Regions from separate parts of the Mesorhizobium sp. B2-1-3 genome, predicted to be linked through region 2. Evidence: predicted binding sites of a transcription regulator. Region 2 holds the regulator's gene; each other region holds the start of a gene.
What was found. The regulator LexA, encoded in region 2, represses DNA repair genes until DNA is damaged. The targets are predictions, from matches to a motif close to TGTTCNNNNTGTGTTCNG.
Positions count from the first base shown of each region.

Region 1: a site for LexA is predicted at 8,098-8,115, ahead of FJ973_RS25565 (2'-5' RNA ligase family protein). Genes of this name have one in related genera too.
Region 3: a site for LexA is predicted at 3,091-3,108, ahead of FJ973_RS25455 (PA0069 family radical SAM protein). Genes of this name have one in related genera too.

Region 1 is NZ_VFWL01000019.1:89,838-99,939, reverse strand. It holds gene FJ973_RS25610 (multidrug efflux RND transporter permease subunit) at 1-1,061, opposite strand, end outside; gene FJ973_RS25605 (hypothetical protein) at 1,055-1,303, opposite strand; gene FJ973_RS25600 (TetR/AcrR family transcriptional regulator) at 1,549-2,142, shown strand; gene FJ973_RS25590 (LacI family DNA-binding transcriptional regulator) at 2,475-3,497, opposite strand; gene FJ973_RS25585 (ATP-binding cassette domain-containing protein) at 3,614-4,405, opposite strand; gene FJ973_RS25580 (ABC transporter permease) at 4,409-5,395, opposite strand; gene FJ973_RS25575 (substrate-binding domain-containing protein) at 5,515-6,450, opposite strand; gene FJ973_RS31650 (hypothetical protein) at 6,444-6,572, opposite strand; gene FJ973_RS25570 (fumarylacetoacetate hydrolase family protein) at 6,722-7,879, opposite strand; gene FJ973_RS25565 (2'-5' RNA ligase family protein) at 8,118-8,786, shown strand; gene FJ973_RS25560 (nuclear transport factor 2 family protein) at 8,918-9,271, shown strand; gene FJ973_RS25555 (ArsC family reductase) at 9,489-9,842, shown strand; gene FJ973_RS25550 (DUF488 domain-containing protein) at 10,029-10,102, opposite strand, start outside.
Region 2 is NZ_VFWL01000011.1:14,496-24,597, forward strand. It holds gene FJ973_RS18800 (LpxI family protein) at 1-578, shown strand, start outside; gene lpxB (lipid-A-disaccharide synthase) at 571-1,749, shown strand; gene gltA (citrate synthase) at 1,841-3,169, opposite strand; gene gltX (glutamate--tRNA ligase) at 3,352-4,776, opposite strand; gene FJ973_RS18820 (ComEC/Rec2 family competence protein) at 4,880-7,330, shown strand; gene lexA (transcriptional repressor LexA) at 7,324-8,067, opposite strand; gene FJ973_RS18830 (TetR/AcrR family transcriptional regulator C-terminal domain-containing protein) at 8,534-9,211, shown strand; gene kynU (kynureninase) at 9,208-10,102, shown strand, end outside.
Region 3 is NZ_VFWL01000019.1:64,912-75,013, reverse strand. It holds gene FJ973_RS25475 (F0F1 ATP synthase subunit B) at 1-200, shown strand, start outside; gene FJ973_RS25470 (F0F1 ATP synthase subunit B) at 211-702, shown strand; gene FJ973_RS25460 (ribonuclease HII) at 1,024-1,719, opposite strand; gene FJ973_RS25455 (PA0069 family radical SAM protein) at 1,862-3,016, opposite strand; gene FJ973_RS25450 (glycosyltransferase) at 3,166-3,690, shown strand; gene FJ973_RS25445 (hypothetical protein) at 3,839-4,264, opposite strand; gene moaB (molybdenum cofactor biosynthesis protein B) at 4,407-4,961, opposite strand; gene FJ973_RS25435 (4-(cytidine 5'-diphospho)-2-C-methyl-D-erythritol kinase) at 4,948-5,850, opposite strand; gene FJ973_RS25430 (hypothetical protein) at 5,877-6,062, opposite strand; gene FJ973_RS25425 (S49 family peptidase) at 6,200-7,063, opposite strand; gene FJ973_RS25420 (methyltransferase) at 7,151-7,951, opposite strand; gene FJ973_RS25415 (DUF2007 domain-containing protein) at 7,951-8,175, opposite strand; gene FJ973_RS25410 (polyprenyl synthetase family protein) at 8,341-9,357, shown strand; gene FJ973_RS25405 (GntR family transcriptional regulator) at 9,464-10,102, shown strand, end outside.

The DNA of each region.
Region 1 (10,102 bases), on a different contig from region 2:
ACGACGAGAACCAGAGCCTCGCCAAGCGTGATCAGCACGTCATGCATGGAGGCCGAGACGAAGCGCGTCGTGTCGTAGTGCATGGCATAGCTGACGCCCTTGGGGAAGCGGGCGGACAGCTCCTGCATCTTGTCCTTGACGCGCTGCTGCAAATCGAGCGCGTTGGAGCCGGGCATCTGGTAGACGGCGAGCACCACGGTCGGGTCCTTGCCGAAAAAGGCCGACGACGAATATTGCAGGGCGCCGAGCTCGATGCGGGCGACGTCGCGCAGCCGCACCAGCGAGCCGGTGGTGGTGTTGGCGCGCACCACGATGTCGCCGAACTCCTTGGGATCGCTCAACCGGCCGACGGCATTGACCTGCATCTCGAAAGCGGTGCCGGCAGGCGCCGGAGACTGGCCGATCTTGCCGGCGGCCACCTGGACGTTCTGCTCGGCAATGGCGTTCTGGACGTCGACAGCGGTGATGCCGAGATTGGCGAGCTTGTCCGGATCGAGCCAGACGCGCATCGAATAGCGCCGCTCGCCGAATATCTGCACGTCACCGACACCGGGCAGCCGCTTCAGCGGGTCGACCACTTGCAGATAGGCAAGGTTCGACAGCGCCACCGGATCGACGGAGCCGTCGGGCGAGGTGAGATTGACGATGAGGACAAAGTTCGGATTCTGCTTCTTGATCGTCACGCCGCCCTGATTGACGATCGCCGGCAGCGACGAGGCAGCCTGCGAGACGCGGTTCTGGACGTCGACGGCGGCGGTGCTCAGGGAATAGCCGACATCGAAGGTGATGGTGATCGTCGAGGAACCGTCATTGGAGCTGGTCGACGACATGTAGGTCATGCCTTGCACGCCGTTGATCTGCTGCTCCAGCGGCGTCGTCACAGTGTCGGCGACCACCTGCGCGCTGGCTCCCGGATAGTGGGCGCTGACCACGACCTGCGGCGGTGTGATGTCGGGAAACTGCGAGACGGGCAGCAGGAAATAACAAATCGTCCCGGCGAGCACCATGATGATGGCGATCGCCGAGGCGAAGATCGGGCGGTGAATGAAGAAGTTTACCACGACACGCACGCCTCTCCGGCTGCTCTTGCCCTGCCGAACGCAGTGGCAACCCTGGACAGCCTCTGGCCGCGTCCGAACTCTTCCGACGAACGGAGCAACGGCACCTCGCCGCGCTGCGAACCGGCAAGCGTGCGCAGCATTGTTTCGAAAGCACGCGGATCGACCCCGTCGGCTTTCATGACCAGCCGGATCATCGGATCCCGAACGGCTTCATCTATGGTAAGATCGCGGCGCTGTGGCATTGGCCGGCTCCTTGTCTGTCGATTCGCAGCCCATGCTCGCGAACCGTTTTTCATCTCTTCACCGGCCGGAGCCGCATGAAATGCAATTTTTCGCCCGCCCCGATCTGGCCGGACCAGATCACGGTCTTGTTATTGACGGCGGACGCCATAGGTGTTACCAGTAAGTAACATTCTGGAAGTTACAGACCGGTAACACCCTAGTCAAGAGGTGGCCGAGGGATTTTTGGAAACGAAGGAGATCAATGATGACAGACGGCGTCGTGGAGCGTCCTCGTCCTCGGGATCGGATCCTGGAGACGGCGCGCGACATGTTCCACAAGCACGGCATCAAGGGCGTCGGCGTCGACGCCATCACCGAGGCTGCCGGCACGAACAAGATGACGCTCTACCGTCATTTCGAATCCAAGGACGATCTGATCATCGAATGCCTGCGCGCCACCGCATCAAAGGCCGGCGCGATGTGGGACGCATTCGAAGCCGAGCACCCGGGCGACAAGCTCGCGCAACTGCATGCCTGGGTTCGCAAGGCGGCCGAGATGCTTACGGCCGATTGCCGGGGCTGCGACATGGCCAACGCCGCGGTTGAGCTGACTGAACCCGACCATCCGGCCAGGCGCGTGATCAAGGAACTCAAGGAAGCCCAGCGCGAGCGCCTGGTGGCGCTCTGCCGGGGCGCCGGCATCGGCCAGGCCGAACTTCTGGCCGATACGCTTTCGCTGCTGTGCGAAGGCGCGCGCGTGAGCGTGCAGACCGTTGGCACCGAAGGTCCCAGCGCGCAATTGGTGCGCATGGCGGAAGGGTTGATCCAGTCCTTCAGGGGCGGAGCCGCCGCGGGCTGATCCATCGGCAAGGCTCATTGGCGCCGGACAGCGCGTGCGCTTCCGGTCTGCCGTGGCTTTGATGTTGCGTGGATTCCCTGCCGTTCCCGGAAATGTCCGGCATGCAATAAAAAAGCCCGCTGCCGGGAGGAGGTGGCAGCGGGCTCGATTTCGAATGTGGTGCGGGAGGAGGTGCACCCCACTCAGCGCCGGCATCGCATCTGGGAGGAGTAGATGGCCGACAACCAAAAGCTATGAGTTGCCCAATGATTCGGCAATCGTGAATCGTGCATAGCAGCTGTGCAGATTCGCCGTATCGCTCGCGACGTGATCGGAAGGCCTCGCGGCCCGCGTCACTGCACCGGGACGTTTTCCCGGAAGATCAGCCGCGGCTCGATGAATTTCCGCGTCAGGTAGGGCGCCGATGATGCGATCGAGCCAAGCAGGCGGATGACCGATTGCTCGGCGATCAGCCTGGCATTCTGGTCGATGACGACGTCGGCGAGATCGTCGACGAGATAGCCGCGCGTTTCCCTCGTCAGGTCGTGACAGATGAATACCGGCTTGCGGTTGGGCCTGGCCTCCCGGATGGCCTTGGCAACGCCGGAGCGTCCGGCTCCAATGCAATAGATGCCGAGCAGTTCCGGCTCGTTGCGCAGCGCCTTCATGGTTTCGGCATAGCTGGCACCGGTCTCGTCGTTGATCTCGACGGCGCTGCTGACGCTCAGGTTGGGGAACTCCTCGCCGAGCACGGAGCGGAAACCCATCTCACGTTCCTCATGGCCGCGATAGGAGCGCGAGCCGACCACCATCGCCAACTGGCCCTCGCGGTCGGCGAGGAAGCGCCCCATCAGGAGTGCGGCGGTCCGTCCCGCCACCCGGTTGTCTATGCCGACATAGGCCGAGCGTGGTGCGGCCGGAATATCGGACACCAGCGTCACCAGGCGAATGCCGGCCTCGACGATGTCGCGCAGGATGTTGCGCGTCCTGGGATGATCGACGGCGATGACGCCGACGCCGTTGGCTTTCAGCGACAGGTTTTCGACGGCGGTCTGCAAAGCGTTCGGCGAGATTCCGGCGAGGTTGTGGATCCGGCACGAGGCAACGAGCGGCAGGCGCGAGGCATAATCCTCGATATGCCTGGCCAAATCCTGCATGAAGGCGTTGCTGCCGATCGGCAGGAAGAATTCCAGATTGGCCGGCCGCGAGGGGAGCGTTACCTGATCGGCGACCGGCAGATAGCCGAGCTGCTTGGCGGCCTCCATGACGCGCTGCCGGTTGGCCGCGCTGACCCCCTTCCGGTTGTTGAGCACCCTGTCGACCGTCGCCGTCGACAGTTCGCAGTTCCTGGCGATGTCAGAGACGGTGGCTTTCATGCCGCAACCCTATTGCCGATGCGATGGCACGCCAGACGGGCGATTTGAGCGGCGCCGATCGCGCCCATCGCCCGGATGCCCATTCTGCTGTTTCGCCAGGGATGTTGCGCTCGTCCTCAATGCGACCCCTTGCCATCGGCGATGGCGTCGCGGATCTCCTTGTCCGACATGCCGGTGATGACGCGTTCAACCTCCGCCACGCTGGTCGTCTTGGGGTCGATGTCCCCGGCCACCACCTTGCCGCGCCGCATGACGACGATGCGGTCCACCACCTGGAAGACATGGTGGATGTTGTGCGCGATGAAGATGCAGGAATGGCCGGAATCGCGCGCGCTGCGCACGAAGCTCAGCACGCCCTGGGTTTCGGCGACGCCGAGATTGTTGGTCGGTTCGTCGAGGATGATGAGATCGCTGTCGAAATGCATGGCGCGCGCTATCGCCACCGCCTGGCGCTCGCCGCCGGAGAGCGAGCCGATCGGCGTCGTCGGCGGAATGTTCTTGGAAATGCCGACCTGCTTGAGTAGGTCGCGGGCGACCGTGTTCATCGCCTCCTGGTCCATGCGGTTGAGGAAGCGCGGCGGCTTGATCGGCTCGCGCCCGAGGAACAGATTGCGGGCGATCGACAGCTGCGTGACCAGCGCCGAGTCCTGGTAGATGGTCTCTATGCCGTTGGCGATGGCGTCGCTGGTGTTGCGCAGGTTCACCTTCTTGCCGCGGATGAAGATGTCGCCGCTGGTCAGCGGCACCGCGCCCGACAGCACTTTGATCAGCGTCGACTTGCCGGCGCCATTGTCGCCGAGCAGGCCGACGATCTCGCGCTCGTTGACATGGAAATTGGCGTCCACCAGCGCCTGCACGCGCCCGTAGGACTTGCGGATGTTCTGCATGCGGATCAGTGGCTCGGCCATGGTTCACGTCCCTGCCTGATGCCGGCGTTCCAGCCATGAATGAAGCGCCATCATGCCAAGGATGATCGCGCCGATGAAGATGTTGTAGGCAAGGCCGGGCACGCCGATCAGCACGATGCCGTTGCGCATGACGCGCAGGATCAGGATGCCGAGCACGGTGCCGATGATGGTGCCGCGCCCGCCCGTCAGCGCCGTGCCGCCGATCACCACCATGGCGATGACCTCGAGTTCGTAGCCGGTGCCGCTGTTGGGGTTGGCCGCCGAGGTGCGCAGCGAGGAGATGACGCCTGCAAGCGAGGCCATGACCGAGGACAGCACGAACAGGCCGATCTTGACGCGGCTGACATTGACGCCGCGCGCCCTCGCAGCGTTCGGGTTGCCGCCGGCGGCCTGGATCCAGTTGCCGGTGCGGCTTTGCGTCAGCACATAGCCCAGCGCGATGGCCGCGGCGATGAACCAGAACAGCGACATGTAGATGCGGAACGGGCCGATGAAGAAATCGCCGACCAGCGCCTCCGCCAGCCAACTGCCCTCGGCGCTCCAGGTGCGCTGCGGAAAGCCGTCGGTGACGAACAGCGCGGTGCCGCGCACCACCAGGAGCATGCCGAGCGTGACCAGAAAGGACGGGATCTTGAGCTGCGTGACGAACCAGCCATTGACCAGGCCGATGAAGGCGGCGACCAGCAGCGCGACAACGAAGCCCATCTCCAGCGAGGTGAGGCCGCTGTTGAACAGCGTCCACATCAGCACCGGCGAGAAGCCGAACAGCGAGCCGACGGAAAGGTCGAATTCGCCCGACGTCATCAGCAACGTCATCGCCAGCGCGATCAGCCCGAGCTCGACCGTGAAGGCCAACGTGTTGGAGATGTTCTGGGGTGACAGGAAGTCGTGGTTGAAACCCCAGAAGACGGCGATCTCGACGACGAGCAGCACGAAGGGGCCGAATTCCGGCCGCGCGATCAGGCCTTGGACAAGCGAACGATTTTCCACGTGTAACCCGCGACTGGTTGGAATGGGCCGGACCATCGGGCCGCATCAAACGGCTCGATACCAGGCGAAAGGGCGGGACGCCGCACGCCCGGTGGACGCGCGGCGCTGGAGATCAGGGGCTATTTGCCGGACAGGATCTTGTCGTAGATCTCGGCGGTATCTTTCTCATAGAGCGCGCCGGTGATGACGTTGAAGCCCGGGGGAATGCCGCTTGCGGCCATGTTGGCGAGCGACAGCGCGACATAGCTGGTCGCTTGCGGATCCTGCCACTGGCCGGCATTGACGTAGCCGTTCAGCACTTCCTGGGTGGTGTCGAGCGAGTTGCCCCAGCCGACGACGGGGATTTCGCCGGGCTTGACGCCGACTTGGTCGAACACGCGTTTGATCGAGCCGGTGACGAGGTCGCCAAGGCCGATGATCGCCTTCACCTTGGCCTTGTTGGCGGTGAGATAGTCGACCATGCGGTTGATCACCTCGGCCTGGTCGAGCGTCGCCTCGGTCACCTCATAGGTGATGCCGAGCGGCTCGAACACGCTCTTGATGCCTTCCTCTTCCTGCACGCCATAGGTGGCGCCGGGAATCTCGACAGGCATCCAGACGAAGTCGCCCTTCTTCACCAGGCCCTTGTCGACCAGATACTGCGCCCAGTGCTTGCCGAAGGTGACATTGTCGCCGCCGACATAGGCGTTGAAATTGGCCTTGGGATCGGGCGTGTTGAAATTGATGATCGGAATGTTGGCCGCGCGGGCTTCCTTGACGATCTCGACAAGGCTGCCCGGATCGGGGCTGGTGGTGGTGATGCCGTCGGCCTTGGCCGAGATCGCGGCCCGCACCGCCTCCTGCTGCGAGGCGACGTCGCCATTGTGGAACGAGGTGTTGACGGTATTGCCGGTGTCCTTGGCCCATTGCTTGGCGCCGGCAAGGAAGTATGTCCAGACCGGATCGGCCGGGCCGCCATGTGAAATCCAGTAGAACGTCTTGGCCTGCGCCGCCGCCGGAATGACCGTCAGCGCGACCAGCAGGCCGTATAGAACCACTCTTAACCGTGTCAGCATTTGATTTCCTCCCGTTTGAAACTGATCAGTTCGAAACCGCCCTCTTGATCGGGCAAGACCGCGTCCTCCTCGCCAACGCCGTGTTGGATGATCAGAGCATCCTCTTTTTCGACAAATGGCAAGCCTCCACCTGTCAGTCGTAGTCGGCGCCTGACGGGGCGCCATCAGCGGTCCCATCAGATTGCATCAGTTCGGATGATTTTCGCGGCAGGCGATACCGGCCTCGAGGGTCGCCGGAGCGATGATTGACCGCCCTCGGGTGAACCCAGAGCTAGAGGAGGCCGGCCCTGGCAAGATCGTGCATCAGATGGCTGGCGCCGTAGGTCCAGTGCGGGCAGTCCGGCGACAGTCGCACCCGGTTGACCAGCGCGCCGAATTTCTCCGACGAGATGGTGACGATGTCGCCGACCTTATGGGTAAACCCCTTGCCCTTCTCGCCGCGGTCCTTCGAAGGCACGAACATGGTGCCGAGATAGAGCGCCAGGCCGTCCGGGTACTGGTGATGCGGGCCCATGGCAGCCGCTACGAGCTCTTCGGGAGAGCGGCTGATCTCGGCCATCGAGCTCGCGCCCTCCAGCGAGAACCCGTCCTCACCTTCCACTTTCAGCCGGACCACGGCCCGCTTTACGTCGTCGATGGAGAACGTGCCGTCGAACAGGCGGATGAAGGGGCCGAGCGAGGCGGAGGCGTTGTTGTCCTTGGCCTTGCCGAGCAGCAGTGCGGAACGCCCTTCGACATCGCGCAGATTGACGTCGTTGCCGATGGTGGCGCCGACGATCCTGCCGCTTGAGGCGGCGATCATGGCGATCTCCGGCTCCGGATTGTTCCAGGTAGAGACGGGATGCAGGCCGACATCGGCGCCGAAACCGACCGAGGCCATCGGCTGGCATTTGGTGAAGATCTCGGCGTCGGGGCCGATGCCCACTTCCAGATATTGCGACCAGGCGCCGCGTGCGATGAGCTTGGCCTTGATCTCCATCGCCTCCGGCGAACCGGGCTTGAGCTTGGACAGATCGTGGCCGATCAGCCCGGCAATGTCGGCGCGGATGGCGTCGGCCTTTTCCGCCGAACCGCGCGCCTGTTCCTCGATGACACGTTCCAGCAGGCTGACGACGAAGGTGACGCCCGAGGCCTTGATCGCCTGCAGGTCGACGGGGGAGATGAGATAGGGCCTTGCCGGATCACGCGCGGCCTCGAAACTGTTGGCCGCGATGTCATCGAGCGAGCCGATCGGCTTGCCCTTGGCCGAGCGCACATAACCGGCCGGATCGGCCATCTCGCAGATACCGCGCACGGTCGGCGCCGTGCTCGACGTGATGTCGAAGACGGTGCCATCACGCACCGTGACCACCAGGGGATGCGAGGCGTCGCTGCTTCTGGCGCGCCCGACAAAAAGGCCTTCGGCGGGCAGATGCATCGGGTTTGTCATGCGTGCGGTCCTCTGATCATCAAAAATGCGGCTTGCCGGTTCGGCGCGGCACTTTCACCGGATTCCTGTCAAAGGTCTATCCCGTTTGTGGTGAGCCAGGCGCCATGTCTGCCGGCGTCGTCGGCGATTGGCGTACCGCAAGGAAGCACTCCTTCGGGGGTTGAATGCATGCGGCGGTGCGGGAGTCCCGACGCCTGCGTCATTTTCCGGCTTGCGTTTGTTCTCGTTTTGTTCTAACATGCCCAACCTGAGTCAATTGGCGGACGAGATCAGTATGAGTGGGCAACCCGCATTCGGAACCGCGAAGAACGGCCAGGCCTTTTTCCGATGGGAACAGGCCGGGAAGCATTTCCACCGGCTGTTCTTTGCCATCCTCGTCGGCAGCGCGATTGCTGGTCGTCTCGCGCGAAAGGCCATTGCCTTGAACCGTGAGTTCGGATTGCAAGGCTGGCTGGTTCCGGAAAATCACATCCACGTCTCGCTTGTCGGCCTCGGCGACCATGAGGAGTACCCGCAGGAGTTGGCAGAGGCCGCCTGTCATATCGGATCGATGATCGTTGCAAAGCCCTTCGAGGTCTCGTTCGATCGCCTGTCGGCTTTTGGCGGTGGTGCACTGGTCCTGCGCGGCAGCGATGGCAATCCGCCGCTGCAGAAGTTCTGGCGTGACCTCACGGCGGTGATCTCGGACAGCCCGCTAAAACCCTTTCTCACCAGGTCCATCGAACCGCATGTCACATTGCTTCGTGATGAAGTGGGCGTTCCCAGCATTCGCGAGCGGTCGATCGATCCGATCGGCTGGACTGTCCGGGATTTTGTGCTGATCCACAGTCTCATTGGGAAGGGCGCCTACAAGCAGCCCGGACGTTGGCGGCTGACCGGCCAGGACGATGCACTGCCCGCCATGTGAGAGCCTGGAATCGTCCTCGCATAGTCCGCGCGGTCCATCATCCTGACATGGCATGTCAGCTACCAGACGGCACGACGATGGCAGGCCGCCAACCTTTCCCTATTTGCAATGCGTCTGAACAGGAGGAACACATGACCAACACGGAAATTGCCAAGGATTTCACGGAGCTTCTCAAGCGCGGTGACTACGAAAGTGCTGCCGAGAAATACAACGCCGACGACATCGTCAGCTATGAGGCCATGGAGGGGCCGATGGCCGTCTGCCGCGGCAAGGACGCCGTCAAGCAGAAAGGCCAGTGGTGGCAGGAAAACAACGAAGTCCATGGCGGCTCGGTCGAGGGCCCTTATGTCAACGGCGACCAGTTCGCCGTGCGCTTTACATTTGACATAACGCCCAAGGCCACGGGCCAGCGTGTCACCATGGACGAGGTTGGCCTGTACACGGTCAAGAACGGCAAGATTGCCGAAGAGCGCTTCTATTATTGAGACGGGTTTTCGGCTGTCGGCACATTTCGCCGCATCCTGAGCGGCCAGGATCATGTCCTGGCCGCTATCCGACCTGATGCACATCGTCGTCACGGATCGGCGACCGCGCGCCCGCCATTGAAGAAACTTACTCTTCGATGGTTCTGCCGGGCCGCTGGCAAAGCGCGCCGGGGCTGCTTAATCTGCGGCCAGATTCGAAGTCCGGAAGGCACCTGTTTTGACGATCACCATGTACGGCATCACCACCTGCGACACGATCAGGAAGGCCCGCGTCTGGCTGGATGGCCACGACGTGCCTTACCGGTTCCACGACTATCGGGCCGAAGGCATCGAGGCGGGCAGGCTGGATGGCTGGGTCCGCAAGGTCGGCTGGGAAAAGCTGCTCAATAAGGGCAGCACCACGTTCCGCGAGTTGCCGGACAAGGATAAGCAGGGCCTGGATGAAAGGAAGGCCAAGGCACTGATGCTGGCCAAGCCGACGATGATCAAACGGCCTGTGCTCGAGGTTGGCGACCGCATCCTGGTCGGGTTCAAGCCGGATGTTTATGAGGCGGCGGTGGTCGGGAAGTAGGGCGCGGTACACTCTCAATTCGTCATCCTAGGGCGGAGCAAGGAGCGAAGCGACGCGGCGCAGACCCTAGGATCCATGCCGTTACTTTTGGGCGTCGCAGCCGTGCTGATTCTGCTCCGTTGCATTTCCGGACGGACGTCACGGCATGGATCCTCGGGTCAAGCCCGAGGATGACTAAGGGACAGGTCACTGTCCTCTCAGATACCCCGCCAGTGCCACGGCATTGTTGTGCGCCTCGTCATGGGCGCCGTAGAGCAGCG
Region 2 (10,102 bases):
TGGCGATCGTGCCATCGGTGATCATGGCGCTGGCGCGCGGCGATGATGGACTTTTGAAGGTGGTGACACGCGGCCTGGAGAAGCGGGGCATCAAAGTGGTCGGCGCGCATGAGGTCGTTCCCGAACTGGCCGCCGGCGAAGGCACGCTGACCGCGGCGAAACCAAAGCAATCGGACTGGCGCGACATCGAGGCGGCGAGGCTGGCCGCCAAGGCCATCGGCGCGCTTGATATCGGGCAGGCGGCGATTGCGATCGGAGGCCGGGCCATCGCGCTGGAAGGCATCGAAGGCACGAGCGGCCTGCTCGAAAGAGCGCGCGCGCTGCGCGGCCATGGCAGGCTTGCCGGAAAGACCCGCGGAGTGCTGGTCAAATGCGCCAAACCCGGCCAGGAGCTGCGGGCCGACCTGCCGTCGATAGGGCCGCAGACGGTGGAAGCAGCCCATGCGGCGGGGCTTGCCGGAATTGCCGTCGAGGCGGGGCGCTCTCTCATCCTGGAGGGGCCGGCGACGCTGTCGCGGGCGAATGCGCTCGGCCTGTTCATCGTCGGCCTGCCAGCAGGGGAGCCGGCGCATGGCTGACAAGGCGCTGAAGATCGCAATCGTGGCCGGCGAGGAATCCGGCGACCTGCTTGGCGCCGACATCGTGCGTTCGATCAAGCAGTCGACGGGCCGCGAGGTGCAGCTCGTCGGTCTCGGCGGCCGCCATCTGCAGGCGCTCGGGCTGGTCTCGCCGTTCGACGCCGGCGAGATCGCGCTCATGGGCTTCAGCGCCATTCTGCGAGACCTGCCGCGGCTGATGCGGCGGATCGGCCAACTGGCCAGGATGGTCGCGGATGAGAAACCCGACTGCCTCATCACCATCGACAGCCCCGACTTTTCGCTGCGCGTGGCCAGGAAAGTGCGCGCGGCCAACCCCACCATCCCGATCATCCACTATGTCTGTCCCAGCGTCTGGGCATGGCGGCCGGGCAGGGCGGTGGCGATGAAGCCCTATGTCGACCACATCCTCTGCATCCTGCCGTTCGAGGTGAAGGAGCTCGGCAGGCTCGGCGGACCGCCAGGGACCTATGTCGGACATCGCCTCACCCATGACGCGGGCGTGCTCTCGGCAGCCAGGACGCAGGCCCAACCGCGGGATCTTTCGCCGGATCGCCTGAAGACGCTGCTCGTCCTGCCCGGCTCGCGACGCAGCGAAGTGCGGCGGCTGCTCGAGCCATTTGGGGAGACCGTGTCGATGCTGCGGGCACGCGGGCATCGCCTGCGGCTGATGTTGCCGACCGTGCCGCATGTCGCCGATGTCGTGCGCTCGGCGGTCGCTCGCTGGGACGAGAAGCCCGAGATCATCCTCGACCCTGAGCGAAAGTGGCAGGCCTTCGGCAAGGCTGACGCGGCGCTGATCGCGTCCGGCACGGTTTCGCTTGAACTGGCGCTGTCCGATGTGCCGATGATCTCCTGCTACCGGCTTGACCCTGTTGCGCGCATCGTGGCGCCATATCTCGTTTCGGTCTGGTCGGCGCTGCTACCCAATCTGATATCGGATCGGGCGCTGATCCCGGAATTCTACAACGAGTATGTCAAGCCGAACAATCTGGCCCGCCAACTCGAAGCGCTGTTCGCCGACACAGGCATGCGCAGATGGCAGAAGGACGGGTTCGCCGAGATCGCGCGGCGCATGACAACCGCCAAGCCGTCAGGCGACATCGCCGCGCAAGTGGTGATGGGGTATATCAAGAGAGTGAGTAGTGAGTAGTGAGTAGTGAGTAGTGAGTAGTGAGTAGTGAGTAGGATTACCGCTCTTTCCCTACTGACTACTGACTACTCACTTATTCACTTCTTCCTTTTTACCGCTTCGCGATCGGCACATAGTCTCGCTCCGGCGCGCCGGTGTAGAGCTGGCGGGGGCGGCCGATCTTCTGGCGCGGATCCTCAATCATCTCCTTCCACTGCGCGATCCAGCCGACGGTGCGGGCGACGGCGAACAGCACGGTGAACATGGTGGTGGGGAAGCCCAGCGCCTTCAGCGTGATGCCGGAATAGAAGTCGACATTGGGGTAGAGCTTCTTCTCGATGAAATAGGGATCGGTGAGTGCGATCTTCTCCAGTTCCATGGCGATGTCGAGCAGCGGATCGTCCTTGATGCCGAGTTCGCCCAGCACCTCATGCGCGGTCTTCTGCATGATCTTGGCGCGCGGATCGTAGTTCTTGTAGACGCGGTGGCCAAAGCCCATCAGCCGGAACGGATCGTCCTTGTCCTTGGCGCGGGCGATGAATTCCGGAATGTGATCGACATGGCCGATCTCGCCCAGCATGTTCAGCGCCGCTTCGTTGGCGCCGCCATGCGCCGGGCCCCACAGGCAGGCGATGCCGGCGGCGATGCAGGCGAACGGATTGGCGCCAGACGAGCCGGCGAGCCGCACGGTAGAGGTCGAAGCGTTCTGCTCGTGGTCGGCGTGCAGGATGAAGATGCGCTCCATGGCGCGCGCCAGGACCGGATTGATTTTGTATTCCTCGCACGGCACGGCAAAGCACATGTGTAGGAAGTTGGCGGCGAAATTCAGTTCGTTCTTCGGGTAAATGAAGGGCTGGCCGATATGGTATTTGTAGGCCATGGCCGCGATCGTCGGCATCTTGGCGATCAACCGCATCGACGCCACCATGCGCTGGTAAGGATCCGAGATGTCGGTGGAGTCGTGATAGAAGGCCGACAGCGCGCCGACCACGCCGCACATCACCGCCATCGGATGCGCGTCGCGGCGGAAGCCGGTGAAGAAGCGCGACATCTGCTCATGCACCATGGTGTGGCGCGTCACGCGGTAGTCGAAATCGTCCTTCTGCGCCTTGGTCGGCAGTTCGCCGTAGAGCAGGAGATAGCAGACTTCGAGGAAGTCGCCATGTTCGGCCAACTGATCGATCGGATATCCGCGATGCAGGAGAATGCCGGCGTCGCCATCGATGAACGTGATCTCGGACTCGCAGCTTGCCGTCGAAGTGAAGCCGGGATCGTAGGTAAAGGCGCCGGTGGTGCTGTACAGCGTGGCGATGTCGATGACGTCAGGCCCGACCGAACCACTTCGCACCTTGAATTCGTGCGTCTTGCCGGCGAATTCCAGCTTTGCCGTGGCTTCCTGGGTCTTGCCGCCCAGTTCCCGTCTTGTCGCAGCTTCGGTCATTGCAAACTCCTTCTTGTTTCCTCATGCCGGCAAAGGCAAATTCTGCAAAGCGACACGTCGAAGTCACCGAATGCGCGTATTCGCGACCGCATTTTAGGAAGTGCGTGCCAGATTGGGCCAAGGCTCAATGTTGCACTGCGAAACGCGCCTTTCAATGCCAATCTTCTTGGGCCAGATTGCTCCTAATCGATTTGATCCGCGATGCGCGCCAGGCTCTCCTCGCGACCAAGCACGGCTAGAACGTCGAAGACGCCGGGCGAGGTGCTCTTGCCGGTCAAGGCGGCGCGCAAGGGCTGGGCGACGGCGCCGAGCTTGTAGCCGCCGGCCGTCGCATAGTCGCGGATCGCGGCTTCAGTCGAGGCCGCCGTCCAGTCGCCTGAAACCGCCTCGAGGGCGTCGTGAGCGCCACGCAGGACCTTGCGCGCATCGTCATTGAGCAGCAGGGCTGCCTTCTCGTCGATCGGCAGTGGCCGCGCGGCAAACAGGAAGGCGGCGCCATCGACAAGCTCGACCAGCGTCTTGGCGCGCTCCTTCAGCCCCGGCAACGCTGCCAGCAACTGTGCCCTGTTCCGGTCGTCGAGGCGTGCGGCCATTGCCGGGCCGCCCTCGAGATAGGGCAAGGTGGCGATGAAGATGTCGAACAGCTCGGCATCGCCCATGCGGCGCATGTGGACGCCGTTTAGCGCCTCCAGCTTGGCGAAATCGAAGCGGGCGGCGCCCTTGTTCACATCGCCGATATCGAACCAGGCGATCATGTCCTGGATCGACATGATCTCGTCGTCGCCGTGGCTCCAGCCGAGCCGAGCCAGATAGTTCAACAGCGCTTCGGGCAGGTAGCCCATGGCGCGGTAGGCCTCCACGCCCAGCGCGCCGTGCCGCTTCGACAGCTTGGCGCCGTCGGCGCCGTGGATCAGCGGTATGTGCGACATTGAAGGCACATCCCAGCCCATGGCGTTGTAGATCACGGTCTGGCGGGCGGCATTGGTCAGGTGGTCGTCGCCACGGATGATGTGGGTGACGCCCATGTCGTGGTCGTCAACGACGACGGCATGCATGTAGGTCGGATTGCCGTCCGAGCGCAGGATGATGAAGTCGTCCAGATCCTTGTTGGGAAAGCGCACGTCGCCCTGGACACGGTCATGCACCACCGTCTCGCCTTTGGTCGGCGCCTTGATGCGGATCGCGCCCTTGACGCCAGGAGGCGCCTGCGAAGGGTCGCGGTCACGCCAGCTTCCGTCATAGCGCGGCGGCAGGCCCTTGACCCGCGCCGCGTCGCGCATTGCCTCAAGCTCGGCAGGGGTCTCGTAGCTGTAGTAAGCCTTGCCCATGCGCACCAGCTCCTCGGCCACCTCGCGATGGCGCGGCGCGCGCTCGAACTGCGAGACGGCGTCGCCGTCCCAGGTGAGGCCGAGCCAAGTCAGTCCTTCGAGAATGGCTGCTGTCGCCGCATCGGTGGAGCGCTCGCGGTCGGTGTCCTCGATGCGCAGCAGCATCGTACCGCCGGTGTGCTTGGCGTAGAGCCAGTTGAAGAGCGCCGTACGCGCGCCGCCGATGTGCAGGTAGCCGGTGGGCGAGGGGGCAAAACGGGTGACAACCTTGTCGGACATACAACTCTCGGGAAACGTCTGGAGCGGGGTGCGGATCACACGCACTTTCGCGTGTCGCGCGTTCATGTAGCATAGGGTGTCGAGGGCGCAAGGGGCAGACCCGATGGCTGGAGCGGGCCGGGGCGCGGAGGAAGGCGAGGACGTCGTTGCCGGCGTCAGCGAACGCTCTCTTTTTGCCATGCCCGCGCCCGCCTCATTGCCGCTGGCGTTGCCGCCCCTACAGCAGCCGGGCAAGTCGCCGCCGGCGGATGTTTCCACGCCGCCCGGCATTCCCGCAGCCGGCGCGGCCGTGCGTCTGCGCCGTGAGTTCGGCCGTGCTTCATGGCCTCGTCTGCGCAACGGCGTGGCCAGAGCGTCCGAGCTCGAACTCGATCGGGGCATAGGCTTCCTGCTCGTCCCGGTGTTCCTGGCATGCGGATCGATTGCGTATTTTTCGTTGGCGGCGGAGCCGGGCTTTGCCAAGCCTGTCGCGGTCGCGATCCTGATGTCGCTGTGCGCGCTCGTTTCACGCTCATGGCCGAAAACGCATCTGTGCTTCATGGCGGCGCTGTTGTGCGCGCTCGGCATGCTCGCCGGCAAAGTCGAGACGTGGCGGGCGGGAACGCGGATGCTGGGCTCGGAGATCTCCACGCAAATCACCGGCCGCGTCGTTTCGGTCGACCAGATGGAGACCGGCCGCATCCGGCTGACCATCGATGTGACATCGACCGCGCGGCCGAAACTACGCTACGCGCCCGAGCGCGTTCGCCTTTCGGCACGCAAGGTGCCGGCTGAAGTGACGGCCGGTTCGCTCGTGACCGGCTATGCCAGGCTGTTGCCGCCGACCGGACCGGTGCGGCCGGACAGCTACGACTTTTCCTTCGACAGCTACTTCGCCGGCATAGGCGCCAGCGGCTTCTTTCTCGGCAACCCCAAAATCGTCTCAGCCGATGACAGGCCGCTGTGGGCCGCCCTTTCAGCCGCCATCGAGAGTGCTCGCGAAAGCATTGCCGACCATATCAGGGGCAGCATCGGCGGTGCCGAGGGCGAGATCGCCGCGGCGCTGATCGTGGGTGTGCGCGCCGGGATTCCCGACGAGATCAATGAAGCGATGCGACGCACCGGCATCTACCACATCATCTCAATTTCCGGGCTGCACATGGCGCTGGTCGCCGGCACGGTCATGGGTCTGCTGCGTGGCGGCTTCGCGCTGTTCCCGAATTTTTCCTCCCGCCGGCCGGTCAAGAAATACGCGGCCGCGGCGGCACTTTTCTCGATCGCCGCCTACCTCGTCATTTCGGGCGTCGTTGTCGCCGCCGAACGCAGCTTCATCACGCTGGCGGTGATGCTGATCGCCGTTCTGTTCGATCGGGCGGCACTCACCATGCGCAATCTGGCTATTTCGGCGATCGCCGTCATCGTGGTGTCGCCGCACGAGGTGGTAGGGCCGAGCTTCCAGATGTCGTTCGCCGCCACCGCGGCCCTGGTCGGCGCCTATGCCGGCTGGTCGGATCGCAAAGCCGACAAAGCGCGGACCCCGCCGCCGCAACGGACCTTGCCTGGCCTCCTGACGCGAAAATTGCTGCTGGCGACAGGTGGGCTGGCGATGACCTCGATTATCGCGGGAAGCGCCACGGCGCTTTTCGCCATCTGGCATTTCCAGCGCGTGTCGCCGCTCAGCCTGTTCGCCAATCTTGCCGTCATGCCGATCGTTTCGGTCGTGATGTTCCTTGCGGTTGCCAGTGCGCTGCTGATGCCGTTCGGGTTCGATGGACCATCCCTTTATCTGATGGGCAAGGGACTGACCGCGATGATCGCCATATCAGGATGGATCTCGCAACGCTCGCCGGTCGACGCGGTCGGGTTGATTTCGCAGCAATCCGTCCTTCTGGTGGCGATCGCCCTGGTCATCGCGACGATGGCCACGACATGGCTGCGGCTGGCGGCACTTCCCTTCGCGCTCGCCGGCCTGTTGACCGTCTCGGACACGCGCACGCCGGACGTGCTGATTTCGGAGGATGCCCGCCTGGTGGCACTGCCGATCGGCGGCGGTGAGCTCGCGATCAACCGGGCGCGCCCGAACGAATTCACCGTCGATAATTGGAAACGCGCGCTGAAGTCCGAAACCATCGTTGCGCCGGAACTGTTCGACAGCGGAGACCGACAGTTCGACATCTTCGATTCCGCGCAACTTCCGGCGGGAGCGCCTTTCTATTGCTTCACAGGCCTGTGCATGGCCCGGCATCCCTCGGGGGCGATCATCGCGCAGGTGGAGGATCGCAAGGACGCCTGGAGGGCCTGCTCCTATGCGGATCTGATCGTCATCAACGACCCCGCGGGCTACGATCCCTGCCACAATCCGCTGGTTCTCGTCATCACCAAGCGGCAGCTCGCTCGTAAGGGAAGTGCCGCCGTCTTCTTCGACCAGCAATCGGCGACGGCACCGGCACGGGTCAGCTTTGCCGTCGACGGGCCATATCGGCCTTGGCACGAACAGCGGAAATTCTCACGCGAGGCAAGGGGACTGCCGCCTTACCGTAAACCCGAAAAGCCCACCGCCGACCCCGCTCAGTAGCGCCTGATCAGGCCGACCAGCTTGCCTTGCACCTTGACCCTGTCCGGTCCGAAAATACGTGTTTCATAGGCCGGATTGGCAGCCTCGAGCGCAATCGAAGCACCCTTTCGGCGGAAGCGCTTCAGCGTTGCTTCCTCCTCGTCCACCAGGGCCACGATGATCTCGCCGGGACTTGCGGTGTCGGCATTGCGGATGATGACCGTGTCGCCGTCGAAAATGCCGGCCTCGATCATCGAATCGCCCTTGACCTCCAGCGCATAGTGTTCGCCGCCCATGATCATGTCAGGCGGCACTGAAATGGAATGCGTCTGATGCTGGATGGCGTCGATCGGCACACCCGCTGCGATGCGACCCATGACCGGGATCGACACCGCTGAAACCGCATCGTCGTCATTGCCGGCAGCGGGCAGACGCGAAGACGTCGCCGGCTTGATCTGCCGGCTAGGGCTGCTGCCCTGTCCGAGGCTGCCCTGGATGACGCTCGGGGAGAACTTCTTTGCCGCGTTAAGACCCGGCGCGATCGAGTCCGGCAGGCGCAGCACCTCCAGCGCGCGCGCCCGGTTGGGCAGGCGGCGAATGAAGCCGCGCTCCTCCAACGCCGTGATCAGCCGATGAATTCCCGACTTGGAGGCGAGGTCCAGCGCTTCCTTCATCTCGTCGAAGGACGGCGGAATGCCGCTTTCCTTCAGCCGTTCATGGATGAACATCAAGAGTTCATGTTGCTTGCGCGTGAGCATGGCGGCCCCCAAAGGCATTGCACGAAGGGTCTGGAACCAGAATCAGAAAACAAACCCAGAACAAACACTATCTGTTCCAGTTGTGTTCCGCAACCATTTAAAGTTTAATGAATTTGTTAAGGCGACGGAAACGAAATGCCCTCCCGCAGCCAGCATCCTGCCAGCGCGGTCCGTCGTCAATGCGCTCCCGGGCCCTTTGAAACTATTTTGGTTAATGGCCTGTGGCCCGACCGGTCTCCACTCTTGGCACAAGCCTGCAAGCTGGGTGACCGGCAGGTGCGGGGTGCGTTTGGGCGGATTAAAACCCCTGCGGCTCGTGAACGAAACGAAACCAAAATGCCAACTTCCTGCCGGAAAACGACGAGGCACCACCACTGGTCGCTATGGGCTGCGTTCGCTCGCTCCTTGCTTCCCGTTCGCTTGACGAAACCGTATAATAATGTACGGTTTTCGAAGAGGAACACCAATGATCACGCCGAAGCAGGCCGCGCGACGCGAACGGATAGAGGAGGCCGCCTATGCGGTGCTCCGGGAAACCGGCTACAAGAGCGCCTCCCTGCTTGCTATCGCCAAGCGGGCATCGGCCTCGAACGAAACCCTCTACAACTGGTACGGCAACAAGCAGACCCTGTTTCGATCCTTGATCGAAGCCAATGCGGGAGAGGCAAGGAAGCTGCTGGAGGACGCCCTTCACCAGGCGCGCGATCCGCTCGAAACCCTGAACTTGCTCGGGCCAGTCCTGCTGACCCTCGTGACGGGCGACAAGGCGGTGGCGCTCAATCGCGCCGCGGCCGGCGACGTCAACGATACAGGCACGCTTGGCCAATCGATCGCGCAATTCGGCCGCAATACCATAATGCCGCTTGTTGGCGACCTGCTTCGAACCGCAAGTCGGGCCGGCCTGATCGCCTGTGACGATCCTGCCGAAGCCGCCGACATCTACATCAGTCTTTTGATCGGCGATCTCCAGGTTCGCCGGATCGTTGGGGTGCTCGAGGAACTGCCTCGGGCGGAAATCGAGCAAAGATCGAACCGGGCGTTCACCCTGTTCTTGCGCGTCTATGCGGCCAGCCCTTGCCCGGGCGGCAAAACAGCCGGCCCGTTTCCAGGGCGCTCTTCTCACCGAGGAACATCGCGACCATGAGCAAAATTCCCGATCTCGCAGCGATCGAGGCAATGGACACCGCGGATCCGCTGCGTGCCATGCGTGACCGCTTCACCTTGCCCCAGGGGGTGATCTATCTCGACGGCAATTCGCTGGGCGCCGCTTCGCCCGCCGTGTTCGGCGAGCTGCAGAAGGCCGCCACGCAGGAGTGGGCGCAGGATCTCATCCGCGCCTGGAACACCGCCGGCTGGTTCGACATGCCGGTCGAACTCGGCGACCAACTCGGGCGCCTGATCGGGGCCGCCGCCGGCCAGACGGTGGTCTGCGATACCACCTCGATCAACATCTACAAGGTGCTGCATGCGGCACTCGGGATGCGGCCGGACAGGTCAGTCATCGTCGCCGAGGGGGACAGCTTTCCGACCGATCTCTATATGGCCGAAGGCGTTGCCTCGACGCGGCCGGGCACGGTGCTGCGGCTCGAGGGTGTCGATGCGCCGACCATAGAAGAACTGATCGACGAGCGGGTCGCGGTCATCCTGGTCAACCACGTCAACTACAAATCCGGGCAGTTGCGCGACGTGGCCGCGCTGACGCGGACGGCACATGATGCCGGCGCGCTGATTGTCTGGGATCTCTGCCATACCGCCGGCGCCTTGCCCGTCGAGCTCGACCGTTCGAATGCCGATTTCGCCGTTGGCTGCACCTACAAATATCTCAATGGCGGCCCGGGTGCCCCGGCCTTCATCTACGCGGCCGAGCGCCACCATGGCGATGTCCGCCAGCCGCTCAGCGGCTGGTGGGGCCATGCGCGGCCATTCGCCTTCGAACAGGGTTTTGCTGTCGGCACAGGCATCCGCCGGTTTCTCTGCGGCACGCAGCCTGTGCTGTCGATGCGCGCGCTCAAAGGGGCGCTCGATGTCTGGAACG
Region 3 (10,102 bases), on a different contig from region 2:
CCGCACGCAAGAAGATCGAGGCCGCGCTCGACGAGAAGCTCGGCGAGGCCGAGGCGCGCATTTCTTCCATCAAGGCCAACGCCATGAAGGAAGTCGGCAGCATCGCCGAGGACACTGCCTCGGCGATCGTCGAGGCGCTGGTCGGCGGCAAGGCCAGCAAGGCCGAGATCGCGGCCGCGGTCAAGTCCGTGGCCGGGTGAGGAGCGCATCATGGACGCCACATCTCTTGCAACGCTCTGGGCCACGATCGCCCTGGTCATCTTTTTGGGTATCGCCATCTACATCAAGGTGCCCCGCCTGATCGCCAAGGCGCTCGATGCCCGCGCCGCCAGGATCAGCAGCGAGCTTGACGAGGCGCGCAGGCTGCGCGAGGAGGCCCAGCAGTTGCTTGGCCAATACCAGCGCAAGCGCAAGGAAGCCGAGCAGGAGGCCGCAGACATCGTCGCCGCGGCCAAGCGCGAAGCCGAACTGCTCGCCGCCGAGGCGCACAAGAAGACCGAGGACTACGTCGCGCGGCGCACCGCTCTTGCCGAACAGAAGATCGGCCAGGCCGAGCGCGAGGCGATCGGCGAAGTGCGCGCCAGCGCCGTCGACATTGCCGTCGAAGCCGCTCGCACGCTGCTCGCCGGCAAGATCGACGCCAAGGCGGGAGCCGACCTGTTCAAGACCTCGCTCGCCGATGTGAAGGCGAAGCTGAACTGAGCTGAAAACAACAGAAATGAAAAAAGCCGCCTGGGAAACCCGGCGGCTTTTTGTTGTGGCGCGGAGGTCAACGCTGCCGATCTCCCCTCTCGTGGGGGAGATGCCCGGCAGGGCAGAGGGGGGCGCGAAGGAACGCCAGCGCTCGATTCAAAATCAGCTGAATTGGGTGCCGATAGTGCAGGGAACCTGGGCAAGACTAACTGATAGGCTGGAGGGACAGCGCCCCCCTCTGTCCTGCCGGACATCTCCCCCACGAGGGGGGAGATTGGCTGTCACCGCCGCTTTCGCCAATCCTACCAACGCAAGATAGATCGAGCCGCCCTAATCCAGCCCGGCGAAGCTCTCTTCTTCCACCACCTCGGCACCTTCAAGCCTGAATGGCGCGAACGACACGCGGTGCAGCCGCGCCACCGGCCCGTGCGTCTCGATCGCGGTGCGATGGCGGACCGTGGCATAGCCCATATGCACTTCGAAGCCATAGTGCTGGTGATGGCTGCCGCAGCCGCACATCATGCGGTCGCGCATCACCTTGGCGACGATCGAGGCGGCGGCGATGGATTGCGAGCGCTGGTCGCCCTTGATCAGCGCGCGCCCCGTGCAAGGCAGGCCCGGCGGCACGTCGCGCCCATCGGCAAGCGCGAGCTTCGGCTGCACCGGCAGGCCGGCGACCGCACGGCGCATCGCCTCCAGGCTCGCCTTGAGGATGTTGCTGCCGTCAATGCCCTCGGCGCTGACCGAGGCCATCGACACGCCGAGCGCGGAGCCGATGATGCGCACGAACAGCGCCTCGCGTTGCAAATGGCTGAGCCGTTTGGAATCGTCGAGGCCGTCGGGGATGTTGGCAGGGTCGAGCACGACCGCAGCCGCCACCACCGGTCCGGCCAGCGGGCCGCGTCCGGCCTCGTCCATCCCCGCGACCGGCCACAGGCCTTCGGCCATCGCCTTCGTCTCGAAGGAGAAATCGGGTTTCTCGACGATTTCGAAGAGAGGCGGAGAATCAGAACGCGCGCGAGCCATGTTGCGGCGAGGTTCGCATCGGCTCTGATTCTCCGCAAGTCCCTCCGGGTCGGGTGGGGCGCCGGACCGGGAGGGCACCGTCTGCAGGCCGAGGCAGGCCGGACGGGATTTTTTCGCCACGGCGGCAAACAGCCGCGGTCGTTCAAAGCAGCATCAACTGCTCCTGGTCCTTGCCGGCGGCGACGAACTGGTCGGTCCGCAGCGTGCGCCGCTCGGCATTGAGACCGAGCCGCTTGGCGGTGATTTCGAAGCGCCGGCCGATCTGCCAGGCGTAAGGACCCGCGCCCTTCATGCGCTTGCCCCATTCCGAATCGTAATCCTTGCCCTCGCGCATCGAGCGGATCAGCGACATCACATGGCGATAGCGGTCGGGATAGTGGCGCAGCAGCCAGTCCTTGAAGATCGGGCTGACCTCGAGCGGCAGGCGCAGCACGACATAGCCCGCCTCGCGTGCGCCGGCATGGTGCGCCGAATCGAGGATGCGTTCCATCTCCTGATCGGTCAGCCCGGGGATGATCGGCGCCACCATGACCGAAGCAGGGATGCCGGCATCCGCAAGCTGCCTGATCGCCTCCAGCCGCTTGGCCGGCGTCGAGGCGCGTGGCTCCATGGTGCGCGCCAGCATGCGGTCGAGCGTCGTCACCGACAACGCCACCTTGGCGAGGCCCCGTTCGGCCATGCGTGACAAGATGTCGATATCGCGCGTCACCAGAGCGGATTTGGTGACGATGCCGACCGGGTGGCCGCGCGCCTCCAGCACTTCGAGGATCTCGCGCATGATCCGGTACTGCTTCTCGATCGGCTGGTAGGGATCGGTATTGGTGCCGATGGCGATGGTCCGCGGCTGGTAACCGTCCTTCGACAGTTCCTTGTCGAGCAGGCGCGCCGCGTCGGGCTTGGCGAACAGCTTGGATTCGAAATCCAGCCCCGGCGACAGGCCCATGAAACTATGCGTAGGCCGCGCAAAGCAATAGACGCAGCCATGCTCGCAGCCGCGATAGGGATTGATCGAGCGGTCGAACGAGATGTCGGGCGATTCATTGCGGGTGATGATGGTACGCGGCTTCTCGACCTGTACCTCGGTCTTGAAGGGAGGCAGTTCCTCCAGCGAGTTCCAGCCATCGTCGAAGACATGCCGGCTGACCGGCTCGAACCGGCCGGACGGGTTGATGCCTGCCGACCGGCCGCGGTTGCGGTCGGGGCGGACGCGCATGCCGCTCTGCTCGATCATCGCGTTGGCCATTTCGGCTCGTCCTGCTCCGAAGGCGGCAATGTCGGCGCGCATGATCGGTTCCATCTTCGCCCGCTCCCAAGGACTGTCCATGTTGTTTCGAATCGCTCTGCTCATGAATTTAATCCTATTTGCCGAACGAGAACAAAGCAAGAACTTTCTATGGTGCGCCGCAAAACTGGCGCTGCGTTCCGCTTTCCGCTATTCGGCACACGATGCTCACCGTTCTTATCGAGACCCACAATGACGAGGAGGGCCTCGCCCGCACGCTGGCGACGCTGATCGGCGGCGCGGTCGAGGGCGTGGTGCGCGAGGTCATCGTCTGCGACACCGGTTCCACCGACCAGACCCATCGCGTCGCCGAGCATGCCGGGTGCCAGTATGCGACCGACGGCGTCGCGGCGGCCATCCGGCACGCGAAAGGCGATTGGCTGTTGCTGCTGGAACCGGGCGCGCGGCTGGTCGACGGATGGATCGACGAGGTCGTTGCGCATACAGCGAGGCAAACCATGGCGGCGCGGTTTTCACGCACACGCGCCGGCCGCGAGCCATTCCTGGCCCGTATCTTCTCGGGAAACCGTGCCTTGGCCGACGGGCTGCTGATCAGCAAGCGCCAGGCCACATCCTTGTCGAAAAGAGCCGGCAGCGCCGAGGCTCTCGCTCGCGGCCTGGCGACCAAGCGGCTGGATGCCGAAATCTGGGCCGCTCCGGCAAAACAAGAGCACCGCCCGTCCAAATGATTTTGCAGCTGCTCTGTCTACGTGCGTTGCACATGTGACGCGCAGCTAGCTTCCGATCACGCGGGTGCCGGCGCGCAGGCCGCGGCTGATGATGGAAGTGGTTTCGGTGTCTCGCGGTCCTCGCGCCGGCGCTTCCACGGCGAGCCGGTCATTCGCTAAAACGCATCTCCACAGGCATCCAGCGAAGACGACGTCTGGCTTGACGCTGTGCCTTGCTTTCCGCGTCGTAGTCGACCGGGATCGGTTCCTGACTGAACGACCTTTGATCGTCCAGGGCGTTGATGATGACGATTGCCCTGGCATCGTCCTCTCCGGCGATTGCGGCGGTATAGACACCGCATTCACCGCAGATCAGGTAGTCGGCCGTCCCCAATCCAAAACGGTATTTCTTCAATCGCTGGATGTCCTTGACTGAGATGACCAGCCTGCCGTCCGGATCGGCGACGGCGCGCGAGCCATGCTTGGTACAGAACGAGCACTGGCAGGCGCGAACCTCGATTTTCGATGGATCGAGCTCGGTTGAAAATCGAAGGCGTATGTTGCCGCAATGGCACCCGCCATTATGCACTGTCATCGCGTCCGCCCGTCTTCAACGGCGATGGCCGCCGCCGCGAGACGATACGTCCTGCCGCATCCGGTTTGGAATGGTCTTTCGAAGGCGAAGGCGGTGTTCTGCCTGGCAAACGCGGCGTGAAACCAGCGCCTTGCCTCGGCTTTCACGGAGCCGACATGCCGCGCCGCAGGTGCTCGTCCAGGCGCGGCATGATCTCGACGAAGTTGCAGGGCATGTGCCGGTAGTCGAGCTGCGCCTTCAAGATGCCGTCCCAGGCATCCTTGCAGGCGCCGGGCGAGCCCGGCAGCACGAAGACGAAGGTGGCGTTGACGACGCCGCCGGTCGCCCGGCTCTGGATCGTGGAGGTGCCGATCTTGTCGTAGGAAATGCGGTGGAACACCTCGGAAAAACCATCCATGCGCTTTTCGAAGATCGGCTCCAGCGCGTCCGGCGTCACGTCGCGCCCGGTGAAGCCGGTGCCGCCGGTGGTGATGACCACATCGATCCCATCATCCTTCGACCAGCCGAGCACCTTGTTGCGGATCTTGTCTCTATCGTCGGTGACGATATCGCGGGCGGCAAGGATGTGGCCGGCTTCCGCGATGCGGTCGGCCAGCGTCTGGCCGGACCTGTCGTCGGCAAGGCTGCGCGTGTCGGAAACGGTCAGCACCGCGATGCGGACCGGAATGAAGGAACGGCTCTCGTCAGTCCTGGCCATGGGCATCTGCCTCCGCCGTCATGCTGCGCGTCGCGGCGACGAACCAGTCGGGTTGCCGGGCACGGATGTCGGCGGCCGCGCGCTTGGCGACGTTGCCGGTCTCGAACAGGCCGAAGCAGGTGGCGCCGGAACCCGACATGCGGGCAAAACCGGCCCCGGCCTTGTTCAGCACCGAAAGTGCCTTGCCGATAGCGGGCTCGATGGCGCGGGCCGCCGGCTCAAGGTCGTTGCGCGTAATCTCCAGCCAGTTGCGCAGGCTGTGGAAGTCGACCACGCGCGGCAGCGGCGGAAGCGCTTCATTGTCGCGCCGCGACAGCGCGTTGAACACGTCGGCTGTCGAGACCGCCTTGCCGGGATTGACCAGCACCAGTCCGAGCGCCGAGAAATCCGGCACGATCGACAACTCCTCGCCGATGCCGCGTGCAATCAGCGGCCTGGCTGCCAGACACATGGGAATGTCGGCGCCGAGCGAAAGCCCGATCCGCGCCAGCGCGGCATCGTCGATGTCGAGTTGCCAGCTTGCCGCAAGCCCGCGCAGAACTGCTGCCGCATCGCTCGACCCGCCGCCGACGCCGGAAGCTACCGGCAGGTTCTTTTCGAGCTTGATGGAGACCGGCGGCGTGCCGCGAGGACCGGCCGCCTGCCGCAGCGCGTCACGCGCCCTGAGCACCAGATTGCGGCCGTCGACGGGAACATCCGGAGCGTAGCGGCCGGACACGCTGAAATCGTCTCGCTCGGCAAGCTCGATCTCGATCCTGTCGCCAAAGCGCGTGAACACCGCCAGGCTTTCGATCAGATGATACCCGTCATCGCGCCTGCCGGTGACATGCAGAGCGAGGTTTATCTTGGCGGGCGCCGGCCATATCCGGACGCGCTGGCCGGATTCCAGGCTCTCGATTGCGAGTGAAATGAGGATCAGTCCTTGGCCAGCCGGTACTCGCCGGTCTTCGGATCCTTCACCAGCGTCCCCATCGCGCCGTTTGCCGTCTGCTTTTCGGTGCGCCGCACCTTGGCGGTTACGCGCTCGGCCTCGCGGATGAAGGTGCGGTAGCCAAAATAAGCGGCGATCCCGACGACGGCGAAGAAAATGATCTGCGGCATATCAAAACTCCTCCCACGCTGGGCCGGCGAAGGGCGGCCGGTCGGGTCGGTTGGCGCATGTCGTCCAAAGGCGGTTTCTGGAGAAAAACGACATGCATGGAACTTCGAGGTTCATGCTAGACGGTTTTGCCGGGTTTTCAAAGCCCGAAGCGCGCCCACAAAGCGCGCTCTTGCGCCGCATCGATCACGCCCCCGGCGGCAGCGGCGGCAATATCGGGCGCCGAAAATCCCTTGCTCGAGCCGAACAGCCCGAAGCGGCCGAACAAACCGCGCGGCGCCGAGATCAGCTTGAGTTGGGTTTTCGCCCCGAACCGCGTCTTGAGCACGGATCGCATGTCGCCGAGCGCATCGACAAGCCCAAGCTCCAGGCCGCGCTTGCCGGTCCAGAACAGGCCCGTGAACAGGTCGGGATCGTCCTTGAGCTTGGTGCCGCGCCGCTCCTTGACCAGATCGATGAAGGTTTCATGCACTTCGAGCTGCAGCGCCTTCAGCCGTTCGATGTCTTCCTTCTTCTCGGGCTTGAATGGATCAAGCACCGACTTGTTCTGGCCAGCGGTGTGGACGCGGCGCTCGACGCCGATCTTCTTCATCAGCTCCGGGAAGCCGAACGAAGCCGAGACCACGCCGATCGAGCCGACGATGGACGACGGGTCGGCGATAATCTCATCGCCGGCGACCGCGATCATGTAGCCGCCCGAGGCAGCGACGTCCTCGACAAAGACCAGCACCTTTCTGTTCTTCTCGGTCGCCAGGTCGCGGATACGCTTGAAGATCAGCCGCGACTGCACCGGCGAGCCGCCGGGCGAATTGATGGAGATGGCGATGGCAGGCGCGTCGAAGGAAAACGCCTTTTCGATCAGCCCGGCGGTGGAGGCAAGTGACAGGCTGGGACGGAACGGGCCGCCGCCCGCCAGGATGGTGCCGTGCAACCGGATAACCGGAATGGTGACGACCGTGGAACGCCAGGATTTCGGCAGCAGGCGGTTGAAAAGGCGTTTCACTGAGGTCGATCTCCGCTCGATGGGTTGCCAGCATGTAGGAATTTCAAGGCCAACGGCAATGCCGCGGCCATCGCGGCCAGTTTGTGTTCAATCTCCGAACAGGGAGGCGAGGCCGTTGTTGATCATCTCCGTCCGTTCCGACGGGCCGTCGCCCGTCTGCGCGTGAAGCATCAACGGCGGCCGGATGGCGAGTTTGCCGCGCGCCCCGAACGTTGCCCTGACGATGATGCGGATCGCCGCGGCATCGGGACGGGGATGCACGGCCAGCATCTCGGCGTCGCCGAAACGGCCCGCGATCGCATCGAGAAGCGAACCGAGTTGCTCGGGCCGCGCGATGACGGCAAGCCCGCCGCGCGGCCTGACCACTGCTGCGGCACTGCGGATCCAGCCCTCTAACAGCCCGTCCTCCATGACATGCGCTTCCTTTCTCAAGCGCTCGGGCGTGGCGCGGTCCTGCGCGGCGTTGAAGGGCGGATTCATGATGACGAAATCGAAATCATTGTCGCCGAGGCCGGCCGCCGTCCTGGCGCGGCCCGAAAGCGCGACATTGGCGACGAGCACCGAAGCGCGGTCGACGAGGTGAGCGTTGCCGGGATGCGCGAGCGTGGCCGCGGCGAAAGCCGCCATTTCCGGCGCGCGTTCGACCAGCACGGCCCGGGCCGTCGGGCAGCGCGCCAGAACGGCAAGTGCCGCGGCACCGGCGCCGGCGCCGAAATCGGCGAGACGCCCGCCGAAGGAGGACGGCACGGCAGCCGCCAGCATCATGGCGTCCATGCCGGCGCGATGGCCGCCATGCTTGGGCTGCACCAGCCAGAACCGGCCGCGATGGAAGGCATCGACCGTGTGGGCTGGCGTGTCCGGGGCGAGGGCGGCTGGCGCGGCGGACATTATTTTTGGCGGATCTCGTTGGCGATGCCGGCATCCGTCAGGATGCGCCGCGCCGCGTCGGCCTTGTCGGCGTCGACCATGACGCGCCGCGGCAGGATGCCGAGCGAGCCGTCGAGCACGCTCATATTCTGGTCGGCCACGAAGCAGCCGATGCCGGCATCGCGCATCAGCGATTCGACGAAGGAGATGATGACCGCGTCGTTGGTGCGAATGAGCTCTATCATCGGACGAAACTCTCAGTTTGCCGCGTTCATGTAAACGCATGCGAGGCCCGAAACCAGAGAAGCCGCGCCAATTCGCCACTTGCCGTGGCCGCGTTCGCCGCCCTAGAGTCCGTAACGGAACTAAGGGTGCCGTCGCACGCGTTACATCAGACGGGAGAGTTTGTCGTGGGTGTCGTTCTCAACATCGAAAACGGAAAGCGGGAACCCGCCTCCATCAAGGATCTGATCGACCTGACGGCGGCCGACATGGGGCGCGTCAACGAATTGATCCTGTCGAAGGCCGGATCCGATGTCGAGATGATCCCGGAGGTCGCCAACCACTTGATCTCGTCGGGCGGCAAGCGGCTCAGGCCAATGCTGACGCTCGCCGCCGCACAGATGTTCGGCTATGCCGGCGAGGGCCACGTCAAGCTCGCTACATCGGTCGAGTTCATGCACACGGCGACGCTGCTCCACGACGACGTCGTCGACGAGAGCGGCATGCGACGCGGCAAGAAGACGGCCCGCATGATCTGGGGCAACCAGGCGAGCGTGCTGGTCGGCGACTTCCTGCTTGGCCAGGCATTCCGCATGATGGTCGATGTCGGTTCGCTGGAGGCGCTCGACATCCTGTCGAGCGCGGCCTCGATCATCGCCGAGGGCGAGGTCATGCAGCTTGCCGCCGCCAAGAACCTGGAGACCACCGAGGACGAGCATTTCGCCGTCATCAAGGCCAAGACCGCGGCCCTTTTCTCGGCTGCCGCCGAGGTCGGCCCCGTCATCGCCCAGGCGACGCGCAACGACCGCGCCGCCTTGCGCTCCTACGGCATGAATCTCGGGCTCGCCTTCCAGCTGATCGACGATGCGCTGGACTATGGCGGCACCAGCAAGGATCTGGGCAAGAATGTCGGCGACGATTTTCGCGAGGGCAAGGTGACGCTGCCGGTCATTCTCGCCTACCGGCGCGGCAGCAAGGCCGAGCGCACCTTCTGGAAGCGGGCCATCGAGGACAATGTCACCGATGACGCCGGCCTCGGAAAGGCGATCGGGCTGATGACCCACCACGGCGCGATCGCCGACACGATCGGGCGCGCCCGTCATTTCGGCGAGATCGCCCGCGACGCGCTGGCGCCGCTGGAGGCGACGCCGCAGAAATCGGCGCTGATCGACGTCATCGACTTCTGCATCAGCCGGGTGAACTGAGCCGCTGCCTTTCACGCAGCTCTCCTTTGGCTCGTGCTGGGGAGAAATCCGTGAATCCGTCTCCGCCGCCTCGACAAGCTGCCCAGCTGCAAATTATCTATAAAACATGGCAAAGGGCACGGACGACACCATCGCGGTGCGCATCGGCAAGGTTCTGGCGGATCGCATCATCTCGGGCGCGATCGAGCCGGGCGCCCGGTTGCGGCAGGACCATGTCGCCGAGGAGTTTAACACCAGCCATGTGCCCGTGCGCGAGGCCTTTCGCCGCCTCGAGGCGCAAGGCCTCGCCGTCAGCGAACCGCGCCGCGGCGTGCGCGTGGCGGCTTTCGACCTCGGCGAGGTCAAGGAGGTCGCCGAAATGCGGGCGGCGCTCGAAGTGCTGGCGCTGCGCCACGCGGCGCCGCATCTGACCTCCGCTATTCTCGATCGGGCCGAGGAGGCCAGCAAGGCCGGCGACAAATCCCTGGACGTCAGGTCGTGGGAAGAAGCCAACCGCGCCTTTCACCGGTTGATCCTGACGCCATGCGGCATGTCGCGTCTTCTCGCCACCATCGATGACCTGCACGCCGCAAGCGCCCGTTTCCTGTTCGCCGCATGGCGCTCGGAATGGGAGACCCGTACCGACCAGGACCACCGGGCGATATTGGCCGCCTTGCGGCAGGGCAACACCGAATCGGCCGCGGCGACATTGGGGCGGCACGTGCAATGGATTGGCCGCAAGCCGGTCAGGACAGCCTCCGGCACC